DNA from 3 places in the Superficieibacter sp. HKU1 genome. Region 1 is predicted to be linked to each of the others. Evidence: predicted binding sites of a transcription regulator. Region 1 holds the regulator's gene; each other region holds the start of a gene.
What was found. The regulator LexA, encoded in region 1, represses DNA repair genes until DNA is damaged. The targets are predictions, from matches to a motif close to TNCTGTATGTACATACAGNA.
Positions count from the first base shown of each region.

Region 2: the regulator LexA is predicted to act here: its motif matches at 1,344-1,363, upstream of uvrB (excinuclease ABC subunit UvrB).
Region 3: the regulator LexA is predicted to act here: its motif matches at 3,919-3,938, upstream of rmuC (DNA recombination protein RmuC).

Region 1 covers NZ_CP119754.1:4,437,130-4,444,915, forward strand. The annotation lists gene zur (zinc uptake transcriptional repressor Zur) at 196-708, shown strand; gene P0H77_RS21160 (CsbD family protein) at 788-997, opposite strand; gene lexA (transcriptional repressor LexA) at 1,213-1,821, opposite strand; gene P0H77_RS21170 (diacylglycerol kinase) at 1,931-2,299, opposite strand; gene plsB (glycerol-3-phosphate 1-O-acyltransferase PlsB) at 2,429-4,849, shown strand; gene ubiA (4-hydroxybenzoate octaprenyltransferase) at 4,965-5,840, opposite strand; gene ubiC (chorismate lyase) at 5,815-6,351, opposite strand; gene malM (maltose operon protein MalM) at 6,525-7,457, opposite strand; gene P0H77_RS21195 (maltoporin) at 7,565-7,786, opposite strand, start outside.
Region 2 covers NZ_CP119754.1:1,651,124-1,658,909, forward strand. The annotation lists gene P0H77_RS07955 (ATP-binding cassette domain-containing protein) at 1-707, opposite strand, end outside; gene bioD (dethiobiotin synthase) at 1-49, shown strand, start outside; gene uvrB (excinuclease ABC subunit UvrB) at 1,438-3,456, shown strand; gene pmrB (two-component system sensor histidine kinase PmrB) at 3,511-4,587, opposite strand; gene pmrA (two-component system response regulator PmrA) at 4,587-5,252, opposite strand; gene eptA (phosphoethanolamine transferase EptA) at 5,253-6,893, opposite strand; gene yvcK (uridine diphosphate-N-acetylglucosamine-binding protein YvcK) at 6,977-7,786, opposite strand, start outside.
Region 3 covers NZ_CP119754.1:4,562,606-4,570,391, forward strand. The annotation lists gene ubiB (ubiquinone biosynthesis regulatory protein kinase UbiB) at 1-1,005, opposite strand, end outside; gene P0H77_RS21740 (SCP2 domain-containing protein) at 1,002-1,607, opposite strand; gene ubiE (bifunctional demethylmenaquinone methyltransferase/2-methoxy-6-polyprenyl-1,4-benzoquinol methylase UbiE) at 1,620-2,375, opposite strand; gene rmuC (DNA recombination protein RmuC) at 2,470-3,876, opposite strand; gene udp (uridine phosphorylase) at 4,096-4,857, opposite strand; gene P0H77_RS21760 (dienelactone hydrolase family protein) at 5,113-5,928, shown strand; gene P0H77_RS21765 (anaerobic sulfatase maturase) at 6,024-7,322, opposite strand; gene metE (5-methyltetrahydropteroyltriglutamate--homocysteine S-methyltransferase) at 7,458-7,786, opposite strand, start outside.

The DNA.
Region 1 (7,786 bases):
TACATGTACCCCGTACATACATCAAACGTTTTAGTGTACTGGGTACATAAATTATGTTTTCACTTTACAGCATGCTGCTCGTACAAGACTATCATGACCCGCCCTTAAGAGTGAGACAGCCACATAAAACGCCTTCATTTCTGACTTTCAGCAGAACATGATAAAATAGGCTTTTGCCCCCTACCCGAGGACGCTATGGACAAGACCACTTCGCAGGAGATGTTAGCGCAAGCTGAAAAGCTGTGCGTGCAACGCAATGTGCGCCTGACTCCGCAGCGCCTTGAAGTGTTGCGATTAATGAGCCTGCAACAAGGTGCAATCAGCGCCTACGATTTGCTCGACTTGCTGCGCGACAAAGAACCGCAGGCCAAGCCGCCGACGGTATACCGTGCGCTGGAATTTCTGCTCGAGCAGGGTTTTGTCCACAAGGTAGAATCAACCAACAGCTACGTGCTGTGCCACCTCTTCGACCACAACCATACGTCGGCGATGTTTATCTGCGACCGCTGCGGCGTCGTGAAAGAGGAAGGTGCCGATGGCGTGGAAGATATTATGCATGCCCTGGCAGCACGGATGGGATTTGCTTTACGCCACAACGTGATTGAAGCGCACGGGTTATGTGCAGACTGTGCAGAGGTTGAAGCCTGCCGTCATCCTGGCGACTGCCACCACGATCACAGTATTCAGAGTAAGAAAAAGCCGCGCTAGTGTCAGCACGGCTCTTTGTGGGGTGGTACCTCCATGTACCTTCGGGTAGGATCTTCTCAGCCGTTAGCTGAGGTTACAACTACCAGCGGTAATCGTGACGGGTTTCCCAGTCTTTCACTTCGGTTTCCGCCTGATCTTTCTGGTAACCGTAACGCTCCTGGATTTTACCTACCAGCTGGTCACGTTTACCTTCGATGACGGTCATATCGTCATCGGTCAGTTTGCCCCATTGTTCTTTCGCTTTACCTTTGAACTGTTTCCAGTTACCGCCGACTTCGTCTTTATTCATAATTATGTCCTCATTGTTGGGGTACAAATCATTTGAATTCTGTCGTCCAGATTGCATGTCTTTTCTGCTGAACGTAAGAATAAGTGTAGATGAGGATGCTGCACCCTGCGGAGAATTAAGAATATTTAACCCTGAGAAGCGCTACCACTAAGAGAGGGTCTGGCAAAAGGAAGGAACTCTGCGGCACCGACAGCACCGCAGAAATCAGAACAAATTTACAGCCACTCGCCGTTGCGGATCACGCCAACAGCCAGTCCTTCAATAGAGAAGTTTTGCTTACGCAAGTCAACCACGATAGGTGAAAACTCATTATTCTCAGGCAGCAGTTCAACAACATTGCCCTGTTTCTTCAGACGCTTAACAGTCACTTCTTCGTCAATACGCGCGACGACAACCTGGCCGTTACGTACATCCTGCGTTTTATGCACTGCCAGCAAATCGCCGTCCATAATACCGATGTCTTTCATCGACATACCGCTAACGCGCAGCAGAAAATCGGCGTTGGGTTTAAACAGCGACGGGTCGACCTGATAGTGACTTTCAATATGCTGCTGTGCCAGAAGCGGCTCGCCAGCGGCAACGCGGCCAATAAGAGGAATGCCTTCTTCTTCCTGCATTAGCAGGCGAATACCACGCGATGCGCCGGTGACAATCTCAATCACCCCTTTACGCGCCAGCGCTTTAAGATGTTCTTCAGCCGCATTTGGGGAACGGAACCCCAAACGTTGCGCAATTTCCGCACGCGTCGGTGGCATGCCTGTCTGGCTGATGTGATCCCGAATGAGATCGAACACCTCTTGCTGCCTGGCCGTTAACGCTTTCATTCCGCCCCCTGGGTGTATATACAGTTATGCTGTGAGTATATACAGTTAACGGCGATTTTGGAACCACCAATGGCACGAAAAATAAGAGACTTTTTTACTTTTGCGACCTTTAGCGGAAATGCGACCACAATAAGGTCACCCAGGTGATAAGCGCAACGACAATTGCCAGCAGTACTGCCGCCGATCCCATATCTTTGGCACGGCCTGAAAGTTCGTGTCTTTCCGTGCCGATACGGTCCACGACGGCTTCAATTGCACTGTTTAAAATTTCTACGATCATTACCAGCAGCACCGAGCCAATCAGCAGCACGCGGGTGATGGGATCGACATCCAGCCAGCAGGCGATAATGATAGCCACAAGGGCAGCCACGCCTTCCTGACGAAAAGCGGCTTCGTTGATCCATGCCGCACGAAATCCTTTCCAGGAATAACCCGCTGCGTTGATAATCCGGGTTAATCCGGTGGTATTATTGGCCATCAAAAGAACCTTTTAACATTATTAGCGTCAATGATATAACGCGCTTCCTGCGTAAGCTCAGAAAATCTGTTCACTTTCTGATATCCTTGCAGCGCATTTGCATGATTAACCAGAGGCTTCACATCGTTTATGTCCGGCTGGCCACGAATTTACTACAAATTACTGAATTTACCATTAAGTGTCCTGGTAAAGAGCAAGTCTATTCCGGCGGAACCTGCGCAGGAGTTGGGCCTGGATACCTCCCGCCCAATTATGTACGTATTGCCTTACAATTCAAAAGCGGATTTGCTGACGCTGCGCACGCAGTGCCTGGCGCACGATCTTCCCGATCCCATGGAGCCGCTGGAGATCGACGGCACCCTGCTGCCGCGCTACGTCTTTATACATGGCGGCCCGCGTGTATTCACGTATTACACGCCGAAAGAAGAGTCTATCAAACTCTTCCACGACTATCTGGACTTGCACCGCAGCAATCCGGGGCTGGACGTACAGATGGTGCCGGTATCGGTGATGTTTGGACGTTCGCCAGGGCGTGAGAAAGGCGAGGTTAACCCGCCGCTGCGCATGCTCAACGGCATACAAAAGTTTTTTGCCGTTTCCTGGCTGGGGCGCGACAGCTTTGTTCGTTTCTCCCCCTCGGTCTCTCTGCGCCGGATGGCCGACGAGCACGGAACGGATAAGATCATTGCGCAAAAGCTCGCGCGCGTTGCGCGTATGCACTTTGCCCGTCAGCGTCTGGCGGCCGTAGGGCCACGTCTGCCCGCTCGTCAGGATCTGTTTAATAAGCTTCTGGCGTCTAAAGCGATTGCCCGGGCAGTAGAAGACGAAGCGCGCAGCAAAAAAATCTCTCATGAAAAAGCGCAGCAGAATGCCATTGCGCTGATGGAAGAGATTGCCGCTAACTTCTCTTACGAGATGATCCGCCTGACTGACCGTATTCTGGGCTTCACCTGGAACCGTCTGTATCAGGGGATTAACGTGCATAACGCCGAGCGCGTGCGGCAGCTGGCGCATGATGGTCATGAGATTGTCTACGTGCCCTGCCACCGCAGCCATATGGACTATATGCTGCTCTCCTACGTGCTCTATCATCAGGGTCTGGTGCCACCGCATATTGCCGCGGGCATCAACCTGAACTTCTGGCCTGCCGGGCCCATTTTCCGCCGCCTGGGCGCGTTCTTTATTCGCCGTACCTTTAAGGGTAACAAGCTCTATTCGACGGTGTTCCGTGAATATCTCGGTGAACTGTTCAGCCGCGGCTATTCCGTTGAGTATTTTGTCGAAGGTGGCCGCTCACGTACTGGCCGTCTGCTGGATCCAAAAACCGGCACCCTGTCGATGACCATTCAGGCGATGCTGCGCGGCGGGACACGCCCCATCACTCTGGTGCCGATTTATATCGGCTATGAGCACGTGATGGAAGTGGGTACTTACGCCAAAGAACTGCGTGGCGCGACGAAAGAGAAGGAAAACCTGCTGCAGATGATGCGTGGTTTGAGCAAGCTGCGTAATCTCGGTCAGGGCTACGTCAATTTTGGCGAGCCAATGCCGCTGATGACCTACCTGAATCACCATGTGCCCGAGTGGCGTGAATCCATCGATCCAATTGAGGCAGTGCGCCCGGCCTGGCTAACGCCAACCGTTAACCGCATCGCCGCCGATCTGATGGTGCGCATTAACAATGCAGGCGCGGCGAACGCCATGAACCTGTGCTGTACCGCGCTGTTGGCTTCCCGTCAGCGCTCTCTGACCCGTGAGCAACTGACGCAGCAGCTGGATTGCTATCTCGATTTGTTACGTAATGTGCCGTATGCGCCGGATTCTACTGCGCCTGTGGCCACGGCGAACGAACTTATCGAGCATGCACTGCAGATGAATAAGTTCCAGGTCGAGAAAGATACCATCGGCGATATCATCGTTCTGCCGCGAGAGCAGGCGGTCCTGATGACGTATTACCGCAATAACATCACGCATATGCTGATGCTGCCCTCGCTGATTGCCGCCATTGTGACTCAGCATCGGCAGATTTCACGTGACGCCCTGCTGCACCATGTGGAACTACTTTACCCGATGCTGAAAGCCGAACTGTTCCTGCGCTGGGATACCAGTGAAGTGGCGGGGGTGATTGACGCATTGACGGCAGAAATGGCGCGCCAGGGGCTGATTACCTGTGAGGACGCGGAGTTCCGTATCAACCCGGCCCGTGCCCGAACGCTACAACTGCTGGCGGCAGGCGCGCGTGAAACGCTACAGCGCTATGCCATTACCTTCTGGCTGCTCAGTGCTAATCCGTCGATCAACCGTGGCACGCTGGAGAAAGAGAGCCGTACCGTGGCGCAACGTCTGTCCGTGCTGCACGGCATCAACGCGCCGGAGTTCTTCGATAAAGCGGTCTTTAGCTCTCTGGTGCTGACGCTGCGTGATGAAGGCTATATCAGCGATACCGGGGATGCGGAACCGGCAGAAACGATGAAGGTTTATCAGATGCTGGCGGAGTTAATTACCTCGGATGTGCGGTTAACGATTGAGAGCGCGGCACAGGGCGAGTGATAAAAATGCCGGATAGCGGTGATACCACCATCCGGCAAATCCAGGCCAAACGTCATAACCCATTGTAATTTTATCTTTCGTAGGCCGGGTAAGGCGAAGCCGCCACCCGGCAGGTTTATGCGAACGACCAGTAACTTACCGCCAGCCCGACAAACAGCGCCAGTCCGACATAGTTATTATTCATAAATGCCTTAAAACAGGCATCACGTTCACGCTGCATAATCAGCTTCTGCTGATACACAAACAGCGCGCCCGCTACGGCCACCGCCGCGTAGAATGCGCTGCCCAGCCCGTTCAGCCAGCCAATAGCGATCATCAGCGCCAGCACTGCCACCTGTAAAAGTCCAATGATCAACCGATCGTACTGCCCGAAAAGGATCGCCGTTGATTTCACGCCGATCTTCAGATCGTCATCGCGATCGACCATCGCATACTGCGTATCGTAGGCCACCGCCCAGAGAATATTACACAGGAACATCAGCCAGCAGCTCAGCGGCAGCGTTTCGCTGACGGCGGCGAACGCCATCGGGATCGACCAGCCGAAGGCCGCCCCCAGTACTACCTGCGGCAAATGGGTGTAGCGTTTCATAAATGGATACACCCATGCCAGCAGCAGCGCAGCAACGGAAAGCAGGATGGTCATCCGGTTCAGCGTCAATACCAGCAGGAAAGAGCACAGCACCAGCACGACAAACAATATGCGCGCCTCTTTGCCGCTGACGGCCCCGCTGGGTAACGGCCGGTTTGCCGTGCGCTTCACATGGCCATCAATTTTGCGATCGGCATAATCGTTTATCACACAGCCCGCCGCGCGCATCAGCCAGACGCCAGCGACAAAAACGGCCAGGATCCACAGCGGCGGCAGGCCCGGCGTCGCCACCCATAGCGCCCATAGCGTCGGCCACAGCAGCAGCAGCGCGCCAATAGGTTTGTCGGTACGCATCAGGCGATGATATGCCAACAGCTTATTCTGCGTCAGACTCCACTCCATTTCTCTCTTCCTTCTGGTAAATCGGTGATGCCGGTAAAAATAATTCGGTCAATAACAAGGGCTTTCCATTAAGCCGCAGCCGCGAGCGCCGTCCCCACAGATCGTCGCTCATCCCGATCTCGATAAAATCACGGGTCAGGGTTGAGGAAGTAAACAGATAGCGGCCCAGCGGCGTTTTACCCAGTTTTTGCAGCGCCAGCTCAGGACCGTTTAACGTTGATTCCGGCACAACGGTGCGCCCCACCAGCCACGGAACCTCGTCCGCACAAAGCACAATTTCCCGCAGCCAGTAGCGCGTTTCGTACGGCAATAGCGCCTGCTCTTCGGTAATCTCTTCCCGGCCAACAAACGCTTCGCGAAGTAAAGTAATGCTGACCGTCTTCCCCTGCTGTTCAAACCGTTTGGTCATCGAATCTTCCAGCAATAACCACTCTCGCAGTGCGGATTTTAGCGGGGGGATATGATCAAGATAGCGCAGCGCACGCAATTGCGTTAGCGCAGGATGTGACATGCCAGTTTCTCCGGTACATAGCCTGAAAACATTGTAACGCAGAAAAGTGGGATGGGGGGCGGGTTAGATGCAAAAGCGCAACAGATATGTAACACCGGATAGCCGGAAAAAAAGTGCGCCCCGAAGGACGCACCGAAAGGCTAAGCCTAAACATCAGCATTGTGGGGCAACCATCACCCCTTGCCTTTTACACTGCTGATAAAGGTGGAACGCGCTGAAGTTGACCCCAGACGCTCTGCTTCGTTAAGTAATTTCAATGCCTTATCGACATCGCCTTTATCAACAGCCTGTTTAATAGCCTGATTAAAGTAGGCTTCAGTATCATTCAGAACCGGCTCGTTTTTGGCGGCAGGCGCGGCGACCGGTGCGGCGGCTGTTGCGCTATAGGCAGGTGCTGCCGTATTACCGACGGTCACCGAGCCCTGATTTGAGGAACCAAACAGCGGGCCGACCAGTACGCTGGAGCTGCTATTGGTTTTCACTTTCAGTTTCACGACGCCATCGGTGGTGTGACGGGCGACAGGATCGGGAATATCCGGTACCGCATTGCCGATGCCTTTGGCGTAGGCTTTGGCTGGATCCAGCAGCGTGGTGGTTTGCTGGAGATCTTTTTCAGTGGTAAAGACCAGCACGTAAATTTTCTGTTGCCCCAGCGCAGGCGTCAGGCGCATCACCCCTTCAAGACGATCGGCGCTCATCACGCCCGGCTCCTGATAGGTAAAATAGCTGCTGGGGAAAAACGCCGACGGCGTCAGGTTCTGATCGAGGATCAGCACGTTCGGCGCATAGACGCTGCTTTGTTTGTTGACTTCACTGGTCAGCGTTAAGGTCAGCTCGCCGATATTCGCTGGCACGCTATAGGCGACAACCGGACCGGTAATGCCTGCAACGTCAAGGCGTTGCCCAACGGAAGCAATGGTCGAGGTTTGCTGTTTAGACTGATCGACCGGTGTCCACGTGAGCTGCTGCAGGGCAATGGCAGGAATAGCCGGGGCGGCAGCGGTGTTTTGCGGTACGTAGTTGACCTCAGCCAGGCTAACCGCCGGGGCTGCTGCCAGTAACCCCGCCGTCAGGCAGAGTGCAACGAGACTTTTGTTCATTTTCATTGTTATCACCTCAAAGTACCCGGGTGTAGCGGTGGCCAGGCAATAGCGCGCCAACCCTTAAGACGTTGAGGGGCTTGCGCCCCTCTTTATGTCAGATTAATGCGGTATTACCACCAGATTTCCATCTGTGCGCCGAAGGTGAATTCATCATCGTCGCCACGGCTGCTGGAGAACTGGCCGTTACCGGTAGAGTCGCTGATCGCTGAGCGGCCGATATTGCCGTTAGCATCTTTAGCGTAACCCCAGTTTTCATCCCATTTCGCATAGGTTGCGAAGACACGCAGTGCCGGGCGAGACCAGATGCTGTCGCCAGCCTGCCATTGTTGCGC
Region 2 (7,786 bases), 2.1 Mb from region 1:
GGCATTGGGGTCATCCACTGAGAGAGTAGCTGCTGGTCAAGCTGGTTAACCTGTCCCTGCGCGACGTTGCGGCCCTGATGGAGTAGCAAGAAGCAATCTGAAACGTGATGGATAAACGACAAATGCTGCTCTGCCAGCAGGATAGTTAACCCCAGTTCGCGTTTCAGACGCAGGATAATCTCGCCCAGCTTGTGTAAAAAAGCCTGACCCGCGCCGCGCGTCGGCTCATCCAGGATCAACAGGCGAGGGCGGCTGACCAGCGCGTTCGCCAGCGCCAGCTGGTACTGATTCTCGCCTGACAGCGTTGCCGCTTTCACCTGACGCAGAGCGCTAAGCTCCGGAAACAGATCGTAAATCCCGCTGTTCACCGCGCCGTCGCCGCTGGCGGCGCGGGCGATATGCACATTCTCCTCTACCGTCAACTGCGAAAAAATTCGCCTTTCCTGCGGCACATAGCCGATCCCCAGCGCGATCCGGTTTGGCGCAGACAGCGGCAGCAAATCGCAGGGCGGGGCATCGTTGCCATGCCAGAAAATAGTGCCACTCTCGATCGGCACGATGCCGGTGATGCAGTTAATGAGTGTGGTCTTGCCCATCCCCGGTAGCCCGACGACGCTGGTACATTTTCCCGGCTGGAGTTCAAGCGTAATATTCCACAGCGTGTGCTGGCTTCCATAAAATTGATTTACAGCGCGCAGACTCAACATCGGTAGCTCCTCAATTCAGTTCGTGCGTTTCGACCATGAGATACTGCAAAAGGCTTGCCAGAGACTGTGGTCGTCCCGAAAAAGGCACTTATTTCGGATAGCGCTGAGCAAGCGGAGGAAAATAATGCGCATTTGGTCAGAGGCATGCACTTTGTCGGTGCCAGCGGCAGAGTATAGTGGTGCAATGACCGGCGGTGCGACGATCCCTTCCCAGCGTGCTTAAGCTGATTAAAGACAAAAAATAGTGGGAAATATTTTTTATGATCGCGTTTTGCCAGCGGCTTCGTTTTTTGCCAGAGAGCGGTGGCTAAGGGCTGGAGTGAGTTATCCACTATTCCTGTGGATAACCTTGTGTATTAGAGTTAGAAAAGACGTGGTAAACGAGAGAATACGCGGCCTGCGAATGAATTGACGGCAAACGCGTCTTTTATGATATATTATTTATATTCAACGAGTTAGATAAAAGCAACTGCTGCAAGAAAAGTGTCATCTGCTGCCATAAAATCGTCATGACATTGCTTGACAAAGTTAAAAAGCGAAATTTTCTGGGGATAACCTCTTTCAGCTGGCATTTTCGCTGCCGGGCGCTACGCTTTTGCTGATGTTTGTGGGGACAATAAGGCGGTATTTTACGCTTACTGTTTTTTTATCCAGTATAAACTGTTGGCAAAATCGCCACCTACGGGTAAAATTATGCCCCTGCCCGCTTATTCCTTTCAGGTAGCCATTAATGAGTAAACCGTTAAAACTGAATTCCGCATTCCGTCCATCTGGCGATCAGCCGGAGGCGATTCGTCGTCTGAAAGAAGGTCTTGAAGATGGCCTGGCCCATCAGACGCTTCTTGGCGTAACGGGGTCAGGGAAGACGTTTACCATCGCCAATGTTATCGCCGATCTCCAGCGTCCGACCATGGTGCTGGCACCGAATAAAACCCTGGCAGCACAGCTGTATGGCGAAATGAAGGAATTCTTTCCTGATAATGCCGTGGAGTATTTCGTCTCCTACTACGACTATTATCAGCCGGAAGCCTACGTTCCCAGTTCAGATACGTTTATTGAGAAAGACGCGTCGGTTAACGAACACATTGAACAGATGCGTCTGTCGGCGACTAAAGCGCTGCTGGAGCGTCGTGACGTGGTGGTGGTGGCCTCCGTATCGGCCATTTACGGCCTGGGCGATCCGGACCTGTATCTGAAAATGATGCTTCACCTGACCATCGGCATGATCATTAACCAGCGTGATATTCTGCGTCGTCTGGCGGAGTTACAGTACACCCGTAACGATCAGGCGTTCCAGCGCGGGACGTTTCGCGTGCGGGGTGAGGTCATCGATATCTTTCCGGCGGAATCGGACGACGTGGCGCTGCGTGTCGAGCTGTTTGACGAAGAAGTGGAACGTCTGTCGCTGTTCGATCCGCTTACCGGGCATATTGAATCGACAATCCAGCGTTTTACCGTCTATCCCAAAACGCACTACGTGACGCCGCGCGAGCGTATTGTGCAGGCAATGGAAGACATTAAAGGCGAACTGGCCGACCGGCGCAGGACGCTGATGGCCAACAATAAGCTATTAGAAGAGCAGCGTATCACCCAGCGCACGCAGTTCGATCTCGAAATGATGAACGAGCTGGGCTACTGCTCAGGTATCGAGAACTACTCGCGCTACCTTTCCGGTCGTGGGCCGGGTGAAGCGCCGCCGACCCTGTTTGACTATCTGCCCGCTGATGGTCTGCTGGTGGTGGACGAATCCCACGTTACCATCCCACAAATTGGGGGGATGTATCGCGGCGACCGGGCGCGTAAAGAGACCCTGGTCGAGTACGGTTTCCGCCTGCCTTCCGCGCTGGATAACCGTCCGATGAAATTTGAAGAGTTTGAGGCGCTGGCCCCACAAACCATCTACGTCTCTGCGACGCCGGGCAAATACGAGCTGGAAAAATCCGGCGATGAAATCGTAGACCAGGTCGTGCGTCCTACCGGTCTGCTGGACCCGATTATTGAAGTGCGTCCGGTAGCTACGCAGGTGGATGATTTGCTCTCTGAAATTCGCAAACGTGTAGCCATTAACGAGCGCGTGCTGGCCACCACGCTGACCAAGCGGATGGCAGAAGATCTCACCGAATATCTGGACGAGCACGGGGAGCGGGTGCGCTACCTTCACTCAGACATCGACACCGTCGAACGTATGGAGATTATCCGCGACCTGCGCCTCGGCAAATTTGATGTACTGGTCGGGATCAACCTGCTGCGAGAAGGGCTCGATATGCCTGAGGTGTCGCTGGTCGCCATCCTCGACGCAGACAAAGAGGGCTTCCTGCGTTCGGAAAGGTCGCTGATCCAGACTATCGGGCGTGCGGCGCGTAACATCAACGGTAAAGCGATCCTTTACGGCGATAAAATCACCCCGTCGATGGAAAAAGCCATCAGCGAAACCGAGCGTCGTCGCGAGAAACAGCAGCAGTACAATGAAGAACACGGCATCGTGCCGCAGGGTCTGAACAAGAAAGTGGTCGATATTCTGGCGCTGGGTGAAAACATTGCGAAGACTAAAGCCAAAGGCCGTGGTAAAGCGCGTCACCCGGTGGAGGAAGATGCAGCAATGCCGCTGACGCCGAAAGCACTGCAGCAAAAAATTCACGAGCTGGAAGCGAAGATGATGCAGCACGCCAGAGATCTGGAGTTTGAGGAAGCCGCGCAGGTTCGCGACCAGCTACACCAGTTGCGCGATCTGTTTATTGCCGCCTCGTAGGCCGGATAAGGCGAAGCCACCATCCGGCATTATGGGACACCGGGGCTAAACGTATTACCCGCGTAACGGTCTGAATGTCACCCAGGCCCGCGCGCCCGGCTGCGACTGGCGATTGTGCAAAAAGAACTGTGCGTCGTGCAGCTGGGCAATACGCGTAACAATGCTTAACCCAAGGCCAATACCGCCATACCGGCTGTCCATTCGCACAAACGCCTTGCTCAGCTCGCCGCTTTTCGACTCGTCAATCCCCGGACCTTCGTCTTCAACCACCAGCCCAGGCTCGTTGCCGGCCTCAATCTTTACGGCGATCACCGAGCCGACAGGGCTGTAACGATAGGCATTTTCCACCAGATTTCTGAGCAGCACGCGCAACAGCGTGGCGTCGCCCAACACCGCGACCGGGCTTTCTACCGGCAATGTCAGATACTGATGACGCTGCGAGAGCATCGTTTCAAGCTCACCCTGAAGCGGCAGCACCACATCGTGGTAGAGATTAACCTGCTGATAGCTCCCGGCAGAAAAGGATTGTCCCACCCGTGCAAGCTGCAGAAGCTGGGCAATACTGGTGGTCATTTGATCGAGGCGTTGCAAAAGCGGTTCAACATTGGCCGTGCCCGCCCGACCAATCAACTCAAGGTGCAGACGTAAACCTGCCAGCGGCGTACGCAGTTCGTGGGCGACGTCGGCGGTAAACAGCCGCTCGCGCTCAAGCGTCACGGTAAGCCGCGAAACCAGCTGGTTGATGGCGGAGGTCACGGCTTCCACTTCGCTGACGGAGGCATTAACAGCAATCGGCTCAAGATTATCGGGCGTGCGGGTACCCAGTTCACGCTGCAATTCCGCCAGCGGCCGGGTGATCTTTTTTACCGCGTGGTAACTGATTACCAGCGCCAGGCCAATAATCAGCAGGCTCGGTACCAGCAGACTGGCAACCGCTTCACGCACCTCGTGCTCAATATGCTTGCTGTTATTGTGATTATGGATCGCGCTCTCAACCAGCAACTGGATCTGTTCTTTACTCTCATGCCACAGCCAAAAAACGCTGAAAACCTGACACACCACAAGGATTACGCCGATGGTGAGCAGCAGCTGGCTGCGCATCGTGGTTTTTCGTCCCTTAAAAATGACCATTATTTATCGGGTCCCACCATCATATAGCCGAAGCCGCGCACCGTGCGAATACGCGTTTTGCCGATCTTTTCACGTAAATTATGAATATGTACCTCCAGCGTATTGGTCGAGGGTTCGTTTTCCCAGCTATAAATATCGTTGTAAAGAATTTCACGATGTACCGGGCTACCCGCTTTCAGCATCAGCCTTGAGAGAAGGGCATACTCTTTCGGCGTAAGCTCCAGCAATTGTCCTTCCAGCCAGACCTGACGGCGGGTGACATTGAGCGTCAGATTGTCGATCGTCAGTTCGCTGTCACCCTGGTTATGATGGCGGCGCAGCAGCGCGCGGATGCGCGCATTTAACTCATCCAGCGCAAAAGGCTTGATTAAATAATCGTCCGCCCCGGTATCCAGCCCGGCGATGCGATCGCCGACGGTATCGCGCGCGGTGAGGATCAGTACCGGCTGGGTGAACTTATCGCGTCGCAGACTGGACAACAGCTGTAAGCCGTCCTGATCGGGCAAGCCCAGATCCAGCACCACCAGGCTGTAATGAGCGTTGGCCAGGCAAATTTTTGCATCGTGGGCGGTTGCCACGCCATCGCAGACATATCCTTCGTTTTGCATGGCAAGAATCAATCCCTGTAACAGTAAAGCATCATCCTCAATAACTAATATTTTCACTTAGTTAGCTCCTTTACATGACAATAAAATATCATCTTTTCCCTGATAGACCTGCGTAGCGACGCCCACCATCCCAAGCATAGTGGAGAAAAGATTATCCTGTGAGTACGCCTGAGTGTCAGCCCTTTTTTGCAGGCACTGCTGGCTCACGTGATAGCGTTTCTGATAATCATCGGAGAGCCACATCAGCATCGGAATATGGGTTTGCATCTGTGGGGCGATTGACCAGGGCAGCCCATGTAAATAGACCCCGTCTTCCCCCAGTGATTCGCCGTGATCCGACAGATATACCAGGCTGGTGGTAAACCTGTCCTGCTTGCTTCGTAGCAGCGCAATCGCTTTATCGACGACATAATCCACATACAAAATCGTGTTATCGTACGTATTGACCAGCTGCTCCTGACTACAGGTTTGAATCTCATTCGTATCGCAGGTCGGGGTAAATTTCCGGAACTGTGGCGGATAACGGTTGTAATAGGTGGGGCCGTGGCTGCCTATCGTGTGCAGAACAATCACGCCATCCCCCTGAAGCGTATCGATATAATGGCTTAAACCCTCGAACAATACGTCATCGTAGCATTCGCCGTTAATACACTGCCCCGGCAGTTTCAGACGCGTCATATCCTGGGTTGGCACCCGCTCGCAGGCTCCTTTACACCCGCCGTCATTTTCGTTCCACAGGACCTTTATTCCGGCGCGCTGAATAACGTCCAGCAGGCCTTCCTGATGGTGTGCCAGTTGCGCGTCATAATGCTGGCGCGGCATATCAGAGAACATGCAGGGAACGGACACGGCAGTTGCGGTGCCGCAGGAGGTGGTGTGCGGGAAATAGATAACGTTATCGTTCTTCAGGCGCGGATTGGTCTCCCGCGCGTAGCCGCCGAGGGAAAAGTTTGCCGCGCGGGACGTTTCGCCGACGATGAGGATTGTCAGGTTTTTACGCGGACCCTGCGCTATTTGCGGCGCCTGACGGGCATCTTCGCCAATCCGCACCAGCGGTAAATTATCCATGCGGTTATGGATGTACCAGGACCAGCTGGCAACGATGCTGTTGGACGGATTAAGCGATTTCACCAGCTCTTTATTGTTGCGAAACAAAGAGGCGTAATCTTTATAAAACAGTAGTGCGACCAGCACGATAGCGAGGCCGGAAAGCGCTATGCTCGCCCCCTGAACCATCATGCCGCGCGTTAACGTAGCGGGATAGCGAATTCTGACCCACCAGGCAAGTCCTGCCATCAGCACGCCGGAGAACAGCAGCGACAGCACCAGCCGGGAAGAGAGCAGGGCAAAGCTTTCAGCGGGCGTAGTATCCAGGATGTTATCGATCATCGAGCGATCCATAACGATGGAAAAGTTAAGAATAAAATATTGCACCGCCGCGCCGAGCAAAACGAAAAGGCTGATAACCAGCCGGTGCAGGCGTATCAGCGACGCCAGCGTCAGCAGAATATTGATGGCGGCAAACGCCACGACGGGCATAGAGATAAACACCAGCGCTGAATGCACAGAATTCACCGGCAGCCGGTTAAACGCCTGATGCCAGAAGGCGATATTTAAAAAAAGTGCGATATAGAGCGCAAAAAGAACCAGAAACGTCAGCAGACCGAGGGTCGGTCTGCGCAGATGAAACGCCCGCATGATGTGATCTCGCCAGAAAAGGGATCGGCATCGTGGCAGAGAAGGTTTAAGCCAACCTTAAGATGAAAATAAAGGGCTGAAAATTAGCCGAGCGCCTGAACCGCCTGTTCCAGTGCCTTGCGCAGCAAGTGGCGATCGTGAAGGTACGGAATATCGCTGGCCTCCAGCGGCTGCTGTACTACGATGCGATCGTCTGTTCCACGAATATCGGTATCCGGTCCTGCCACCACCGCATCAATAACCCGTTTGCCGATAGCGCGCTCCATTATGGTCAGCTTATCGACAACCTGAAGCTCAGCCGCCGGAAGGCTGACTTCACGGCCCAGATTGCCGATGTAGATCATCGGTGCCGGAGCGCGTCGCAGGGCCTGGGCAATATCAGACAGCAGCAGGATCGGCATCAGGCTGGTGTAAAAACTGCCTGGCCCGATGAGGATAAGATCGGCTTCGGCGATGGCCTGGACGGCTTCACGGGTCGCCGGAACGTTAGGGGAGAGCAGCAGGTCCGCTGGCGGCTGTGTTAGCTGGTCGATATTCACCTCGCCATAGACTTCGTGACCTTCGCTATCCACGGCCATCAAATCCACCGGGACTTCTGACATCGGGACCAGTAACGCATCCACCTTTAGCAAGTTGCGAATTAAATTAATGGCCTCCAGAGGCCGCACGCTCAGGTGATCCAGCGCCTTTAACATCAAATTTCCGAGATTATGCCCGGCAAGTTCGCCGTTACCGCCAAAACGGTATTCAAACATCGCGGAGGCGACGCTGGGTTCCGTAATAAGCTGATTAAGACAGTTGCGCATATCGCCCCAGGCGATGCCGCCTTCTGCACGCCGGATACGTCCGGTAGAGCCGCCGTTGTCGGTAGTGGTCACAATTCCGGTCAGTCG
Region 3 (7,786 bases), 130 kb from region 1:
TCGATTAAAGAAGGCGATAAAGTTCTCGGCCAGATAGCGTTTGTCTTCCTTGTTAAGCGAACCAACGATACCGCAGTCAATGCCAATATACTGCGGATCTTCAGGATGGTCATAACTCACAAAAATGTTGCCAGGATGCATATCCGCATGGAAAAAACTGTCGCGAAAGACCTGGGTAAAGAAAACCTGCACTCCGCGTTCGGCCAGCAGTTTCATGTTGGTGCCGTGCTGCTCAAGTTGGGCAGTGTCAGAAATAGGGATACCGTAAATACGCTCCATTACCAGCATATTCTGGCTACAGTAGTCGGAATAGACTTCCGGCACGTACAGCATGGGGCTATCTTCAAAGTTGCGGCGTAGCTGAATGGCATTCGCGGCTTCACGCAGCAAATCCAGCTCATCTATCAGCGTTTTTTCATACTCGCGCACCACTTCCATTGGGCGCAGGCGGCGACCGTCTGGCAGCAGACGTGGAACCCAGCGCGCGAGCCGGTGGATTAGCTTCATGTCAGCTTTGATGACCGGCAGGATATCCGGGCGGATCACCTTGATGACCACCTCTTTGCCGTTATCTTTAAGCCGCGCCGTATGCACCTGAGCAATCGATGCCGAGGCCAGTGGATTGATATCGAAATCGTCAAACCACGTTTCTACCGGCAGATCGCCCATCGCTTTTTCAATCTGCTGTTTGGCCAGCACGCCGTCAAAAGGCGCGACCTTGTCCTGCAACATCGCCAGCTGATCGGCGATTTGCGGCGGGAAGAGGTCACGGCGGGTTGAGAGCATCTGCCCAAATTTAATCCATACCGGCCCCAGTTCCTGTAACGCCAGGCGCAGGCGTTCACCTAAAAGCCGGTCTTTGTGACGGTTGGGCATCCAGAACAGCGTGCGCCGCCAGAGTCTCAGCGGCAGCGTAAGGCGCATTCTTGGGATCAGCTCATCGAGCCCGTAGCTCAAAAATGTCTGGATGATAAAATACAGGCGGCGAACTTCACCTGGGGTCATTTGTCCTCCAGCTTTTCCAGCCGTGTCATCAGAGTAGTAGCCGAACGTTCGACGGCAGCGACTTCTTCAGCAAACCACGCCACTTCCAGCGCACCCGGTGCCAGACGCCACTCTTCCGTCAGCGCATCGGCCACATAACGCTGCTGGCGCTGCACGCTACGATTCAGAAAGGTCGCTCCACGGCGTAAAAAGCGGCTCACGCCTTCGGCAGCAATATCGCCTGTCCACGGAGCCAGCAGCTCCGCCAGGTCGAACTCCGCCAGATCGCTTAAGGCGACAAAATTTTGCACCACCTGAATATCGCCGTTCACTTCCAGCTCACCGCTGCGAATAAGCGCAGTAAGCTGCTGGCGGTCGCGCAGTTTTGGCAGCACGTTCAGGCGGGTAATCACCGTACAGTCCGCCTCACCTTCCCACTCACCCAGCACATCAATCTGACGTTCGCTGAAACTGAGGACCAACGGCGAGGAGAACTCTTGCAGCACAACGCGTAATACTTTTCCCTGGAGACGCTGGCGGGCAGGTTTCAAACCGCGTTCACGCCACAGGAACGCGTTGAGGACATTTTCGATACCCGCAGTGATTAAGGGTTTAAACGGCATTACGCTCTCCTGTTAAAACTTATAGCCACGATGCAGCGCGACGATACCTGCCGTCAGGTTGTAATAGCTCACGTTCTCCAGACCCGCGTCTTCCATCATCGCCTTCAGGGTTTCCTGATCGGGATGCATACGGATGGATTCAGCCAGATAACGGTAGCTTTCTGCATCATTCGCCACCATCTGCCCGATGCGCGGCAGGACGTGGAACGAATAGGCGTCGTAGGCTTTACTCAGCGGATCGATAATCGGTTTAGAAAACTCCAGTACCAGCAGACGTCCGCCCGGCTTCAGTACGCGATACATCGAGCGCAGCGCTTTTTCTTTATCCGTTACGTTACGCAGGCCGAAAGAGATGGTGATGCAGTCAAAGATGTTGTCCGGGAAAGGCAGCGCTTCGGCATTGGCCTGAACGTATTCAACGTTGCCCACGACACCAAGATTACGCAGCTTCTCACGTCCCATCTTCAGCATAGAATCGTTAATATCTGCCAGCACGACGCGACCGGTGTCGCCGACGAGACGAGAAAATTTTGCCGTCAGATCGCCGGTACCCCCCGCCAGATCCAGCACGGTTTGCCCGCGACGCACACCGCTACAATCGATGGTATAACGCTTCCATAGGCGATGAATGCCGAACGACATCAGATCGTTCATGACATCGTATTTTGCGGCAACGGAATGGAATACATGCGCCACCATGTCAGCTTTCTGCGCGCTGGCGACAGTCTGAAAACCAAAATGCGTCGTATCCTGAGAATTCTCGTCCATCTTAAGGCCTGCTTATCAAGAAATTGTTCGTAAAGTGTAACAGATCAAGAACGTTTACCCTATGACTCAACCGCCGCGAGAGAAGGAGTTTAGATCATGACCCCCCGGAGTTTTGCGCAGAGAATTCGCGCTCGTCATCGGCTTCCGCTCCTGAGCGTAGTCGAAATTCTTCATCCTGGGCGGTAGCCTGTTCGGCTAATTCCGGATTAATCTCGCGCTTGATCTCCACGCCAAGGCCGCGAAAAGCTTCCGCCTGCGACAATACATTACCACGCCCGGAGGTCAGTTTTTTCATCGCCTGCCGATAGTTGTCCTGCGCTTTATCGAGGCTTTGCCCCACCGACGACATATCGTCAACGAACAGGCGCATTTTGTCGTACAGGCGGCTGGCACGCTCGGCAATATGCTGTGCGTTGCGGCTTTGATGCTCGTAACGCCACAGATTGGAAATGGTGCGCAACGCCACCAGTAGCGTGGTCGGACTGACCAGCATGATATTGTTTTTCAGCGCTTCGGTAATCAGCTCCGGCTGGCGATCGAGTGCCAGCAAAAATGCCGGTTCAACGGGGATAAACATCAATACATAGTCGAGACTGCGCAGCCCCGGCAACTGCTGATAATCTTTACGCCCCAGCAGGCGGATATGATTGCGCACCGAGGCGATGTGTTCCTGAAGAGCGGCCTCGCGGGTGTACTCTTCTTCGGCATTGAAGTAACGCTCATAGGCCACCAGCGTCATTTTGGCATCAACCACCACGTCTTTGCCCTGCGGCAGGCGGACGATCACGTCCGGCTGCATCCGCGAACGGGTGTCGGTTTCGATACTTACCTGGGTTTCATATTCATGGCCTTCACGCAGCCCGGAGGCTTCCAGTACGCGGGTCAGTACCACTTCTCCCCAGTTGCCCTGCGCTTTGTTGTCGCCTTTCAGGGCGCGCGTGAGGTTGAGGGCTTCCTGCGCCATTTGCGCATTAAGCTGCTGGAGGTTACGGATTTCATGCGCCAGGGTGTGCCTTTCCCGCGCCTCCTGGCCAAAACTGTCCTGCACCTGGCGGCGAAAACCGTCAAGCTGCTCGCGCAACGGCGTCAGCAGGCCGTGCAGGCTCTGACGATTTTGCTCATCCACCCGGCGGTTGCTGTGCTCGAAAATGCGGTTGGCGAGATTTTCAAATTGCTCGTTAAGCCGCTGCTCGCTGTTGATCATCTGGCGGGTTTTGTCCTGAGACGCTTCAAGGCGAGTCGTTACTTCGCGCAGGTCGGCTTCCAGCGAGGTGTTGATTTCCCGCAGGCTACGCAGCTCGTTATTCAGCAGTTCGCACTCGTTGCGCCAGTGGCTGTGCTGAGCAAGCTGCTGCTTTGCGGCGCTCAGTTCGCCAAAAACCTCCCGCTGCTCCGCAAGAATCTCGGCCTGCTGCTGCGCGGCACGATAGCTTGCCGCCAGCCAACCGACGACGATCCCCGCCAGCATCAGCAGTACGCTGATAATGATTGCGCTGTCCATTCACCCTCCCGCATAACTCATTCACCCTGCAAAATACGGCTTTGCTGTATAAACGTCCAGTTTAAAAGGTTTTTCTGCGAGGCGTTACGCAAAAAGAAAGGACCGAACAGGTCGGCCCTTCAGATCGCTGGCAAAGAGGCTGGTCAGGAGAAACGCCGGGATTGGGTTCCCGGAGGGAGGCCCAACCCGGTGGTCGTCCCGATATCAACGGACGGTTTGTCAGAGAAGACGGCGGGCGGCTTCAACCACAATTTTCACGGCGTGGCTCTCGGTTTGTTTCATGGTTTCCGCATTCGGAATTTCCTGCTGGGTGCGGTTAACGATCACGCCAGCAACCATCCCGGCACGCAGACCCTGACTGGAGCACATGGTCAGCAGCGTCGCCGATTCCATTTCGTAGTTCATCACGCCCATGGACTGCCACTCTTCCATTGAACCTTTGAAACGGCTCACCACGCGCCCTGAATGCGTATCGTAACGCTCCTGGCCAGGGTAGAAGGTGTCGGAAGACGCGGTCACGCCAATGTGAGTGGTCGCGCCGACCGCTTTCGCCGCTTCCACCAGCGCGGTGGTACAGGCGAAATCAGCTACTGCCGGATATTCCATCGGCGCGAAGTGCAGGCTGGCACCGTCCAGACGCACGGAAGCCGTGGTCACCAGCACGTCGCCAACGTTGATATGGGACTGGATCGCGCCGGTGGTACCCACGCGCAGGAAAGTACGAATGCCGAGCTGTGCCAGTTCTTCGACGGCAATAGACGTAGAAGGTCCGCCGATACCGGTCGAACATACAATAACTGCTTTACCGTCGAGTTCAGCGCGCCAGGAGGTAAATTCACGATGAGATGCCAGCTTGACCGGCTTATCCATCAGCGCGGCGATCTTTTCCACACGTTCTGGATCGCCAGGGACGATAGCCAGCGTAGCCCCTTGTAGGTCGTTTTTGGTGAGGCCGAGATGAAAAACATCAGACTTGGACATAAAAAGACTCCTCTGTGGGTCGGTTTGTCAGAAGAAGCAAAAAGGTACTTTACAGAAGTGATCGAGACTATTTTGTGACCATAGTCACTTGCACAGAAACTTATTGCAGTTAATTTCCATAAAATAGTGACATGAATCACATAAATAAACCTAATGCTTTGGTCAGATGCCATCGCGAATCGGCATCCGACGCGGTGAATTGTTAACGTGGGGTCTATAGTTAACTCTGCGCTAATACTGGGTACGGAGAATGCCATGACGACTGATAATCAACCGGGTTTCGCACCCGCGGCCTCACCCCATGCTTCCACCATCGTTCGCACGCCTGAAGACGCGATTGCAACCGGTGAAACCACCATCCCGACACAGGGCGAGCATATGCCCGCTTATCACGCCAGGCCAAAAGACGCGGAAGGTGAGCTGCCTGTCATTATCGTAGTGCAGGAAATTTTCGGCGTACATGAGCACATTCGCGATTTATGTCGTCGGCTGGCGCTGGAAGGCTATCTGGCTGTCGCGCCGGAACTCTATTTCCGTCAGGGCGATCCTAATGCTTATGACGATGTCGGCACGCTGTTAAAAGAGCTGGTGGCTAACGTGCCGGACGCGCAGGTGCTGGCCGATCTCGACCATGTCGCGAACTGGGCTGCACGTAACGGCGGCGACGCCCATCGTCTTGCCATCACCGGTTTTTGCTGGGGCGGACGTATTGCCTGGCTGTATGCCGCGCATAATCCTCAGCTTAAAGCTGCGGTGGCGTGGTATGGCAAAGTGGTTGGCGATCGGACGTTAAAATCGCCGAAACATCCTGTGGATGTGGCAACCGAGCTAAGCGCGCCGGTGCTGGGGCTGTATGGCGCTCAGGACAACAGTATTCCTCAGGAAAGCCTGGAGAAAATGCGTCATGCGCTGCGGGATGCCACTGCGACGGCAGAAATTATTGTCTATCCGGAAGCCGGGCACGCGTTTAATGCGGATTATCGTCCGAGTTACCATGAGGCCTCGGCGAAAGATGGCTGGCAGAAAATGCTGGCATGGTTTGCCCGCTATGTGGGTAAGAAAGCGGAATAATGAGGGGAGTGGCAAACCTGTTTTGCTGTTTTGTTCGCCGTTTTGCCGGGTAGCGGCTTCGCCTTACCCGGCGATCCGCCGTCAACGCCGTACCGTCAGGCAGAGATCCCACAGCATTTTTTATATTTTTTGCCGCTGCCACAGGGACAGGGATCGTTACGATTCACCTTCCCCGCGTTGACCGTTTTCTCCTGCGCCAGCACGCGCATGATCGCCTGTGGCGGATAGCCGTTGGTGACCAGATCCTTCATGATGTTCATGTTGCGCGTAATATGGCGAAAAAAATGTTCATACCCTGCGCACAGGTAGTTATGGCCAGGATGCCCGGAAGGCGAGACGGCAAAGCGATGTTTAGGACAGCCACCGTGGCAAACAAAGCGATAGTCGCACTTTCGACAGTCGGCGGTCAGCGTCTCCCGCTTTGCCCGACCAAAAGTAATGGCCTGCTCGCTGTTATTCATCTCTTTAATGCTTTTCTGATGAATATTGCCCAGCATATGCTCAGGGTAGACATAGTGGTCGCAGTTATAGAGATCGCCGTTAGATTCCAGGGCGAAAGCATGGCCGCAGTTTTCAGAAAACACGCACAGCACCGGCGGCTGGCCGCACCAGGCCGAGAGCGCCACATCAAACATCTGCACGTAGACATTCCCGACATCGCGCCGCACCCAGATATCAAAGATCTGGTTAAGGAATTCGCCGTACTGCCACGAGGGCACGGTCCACGGTGCCAGCGTTGCCGCGCTCTCGCCGGGCATCACCAGATTAAGTACCGATGAGGCTTCAGTACTCATTCGCTCCACCAGCGGGATAAACTGGATATAGCGGGAGCCGGCTGCCAGCAGAAACTCGTACACCTCACGCGCATGACCGACGTTATGCGCGCCCACCACGGTCAGGGTATTAAACTCAACGTGGTATTCTTTAAGCAGCGCCATGCCCGCCATCACCTGCGCGTGGGTGCCTTTGCCTGAACGCGTTACGCGATATTTATCATGCAGATGCGCAGGGCCATCGACGGACAAACCAATCAGAAAATGATGTTCGGCAAAAAACTGCGCCCATTCCGGATTGAGCAAAATGCCGTTGGTTTGCAGGGCATGACTGATTTTTTTGCCGTTAGCGTGCTTCTCGCACAGTTCGACTACCCGGCGGAAAAAGGGCAGCCCGATCATTGTCGGCTCGCCGCCCTGCCAGGCAAAGATCGCCTCGTTACCGCCTTGCGCCTCAATATGCTGACGAATATAGGTTTCCAGCGTCCCGTCTGACATCCGCCAGTTTTTGTTGCGCTCCGGATAAAGCGCCTCTTTTTCAAGATAGAAACAGTACTGGCAATCGATGTTGCATACTGAGCCTGTAGGCTTTGCCATGACGTGGCAACCGCTGATAGACATGCTCACTCATATCCTTATCGTTTAATTAAACGCTTTTGTGAACTGTATAACCTCGCGCCAGCCGCTTCCAGCATTACCTGTAACAGGCTCCTCGATCCAGAAGGGAGAACGCTGTCTCCCGTGGGATCGTATTACTTACCCCTGACGCAACTGCTGCGCCGCTTTGACCATGTTCGCCAGCGCGGCGCGGGTTTCCGGCCAGCCGCGGGTTTTCAGACCGCAGTCCGGGTTTACCCACAGGCGCTCTGCCGGAATACGCTGCGCCGCTTTTTTCAGCAGAGCTTCGATCCACTCCACGCTCGGGACGTTCGGCGAGTGAATGTCATAAACGCCCGGTCCGATTTCGTTCGGGTAGTCGAACTCTTCGAACGATTCCAGCAGTTCCATATCGGAGCGCGAGGTTTCGATGGTGATCACATCGGCATCCAGCGCAGCGATAGAATCCATAATATCGTTAAACTCGC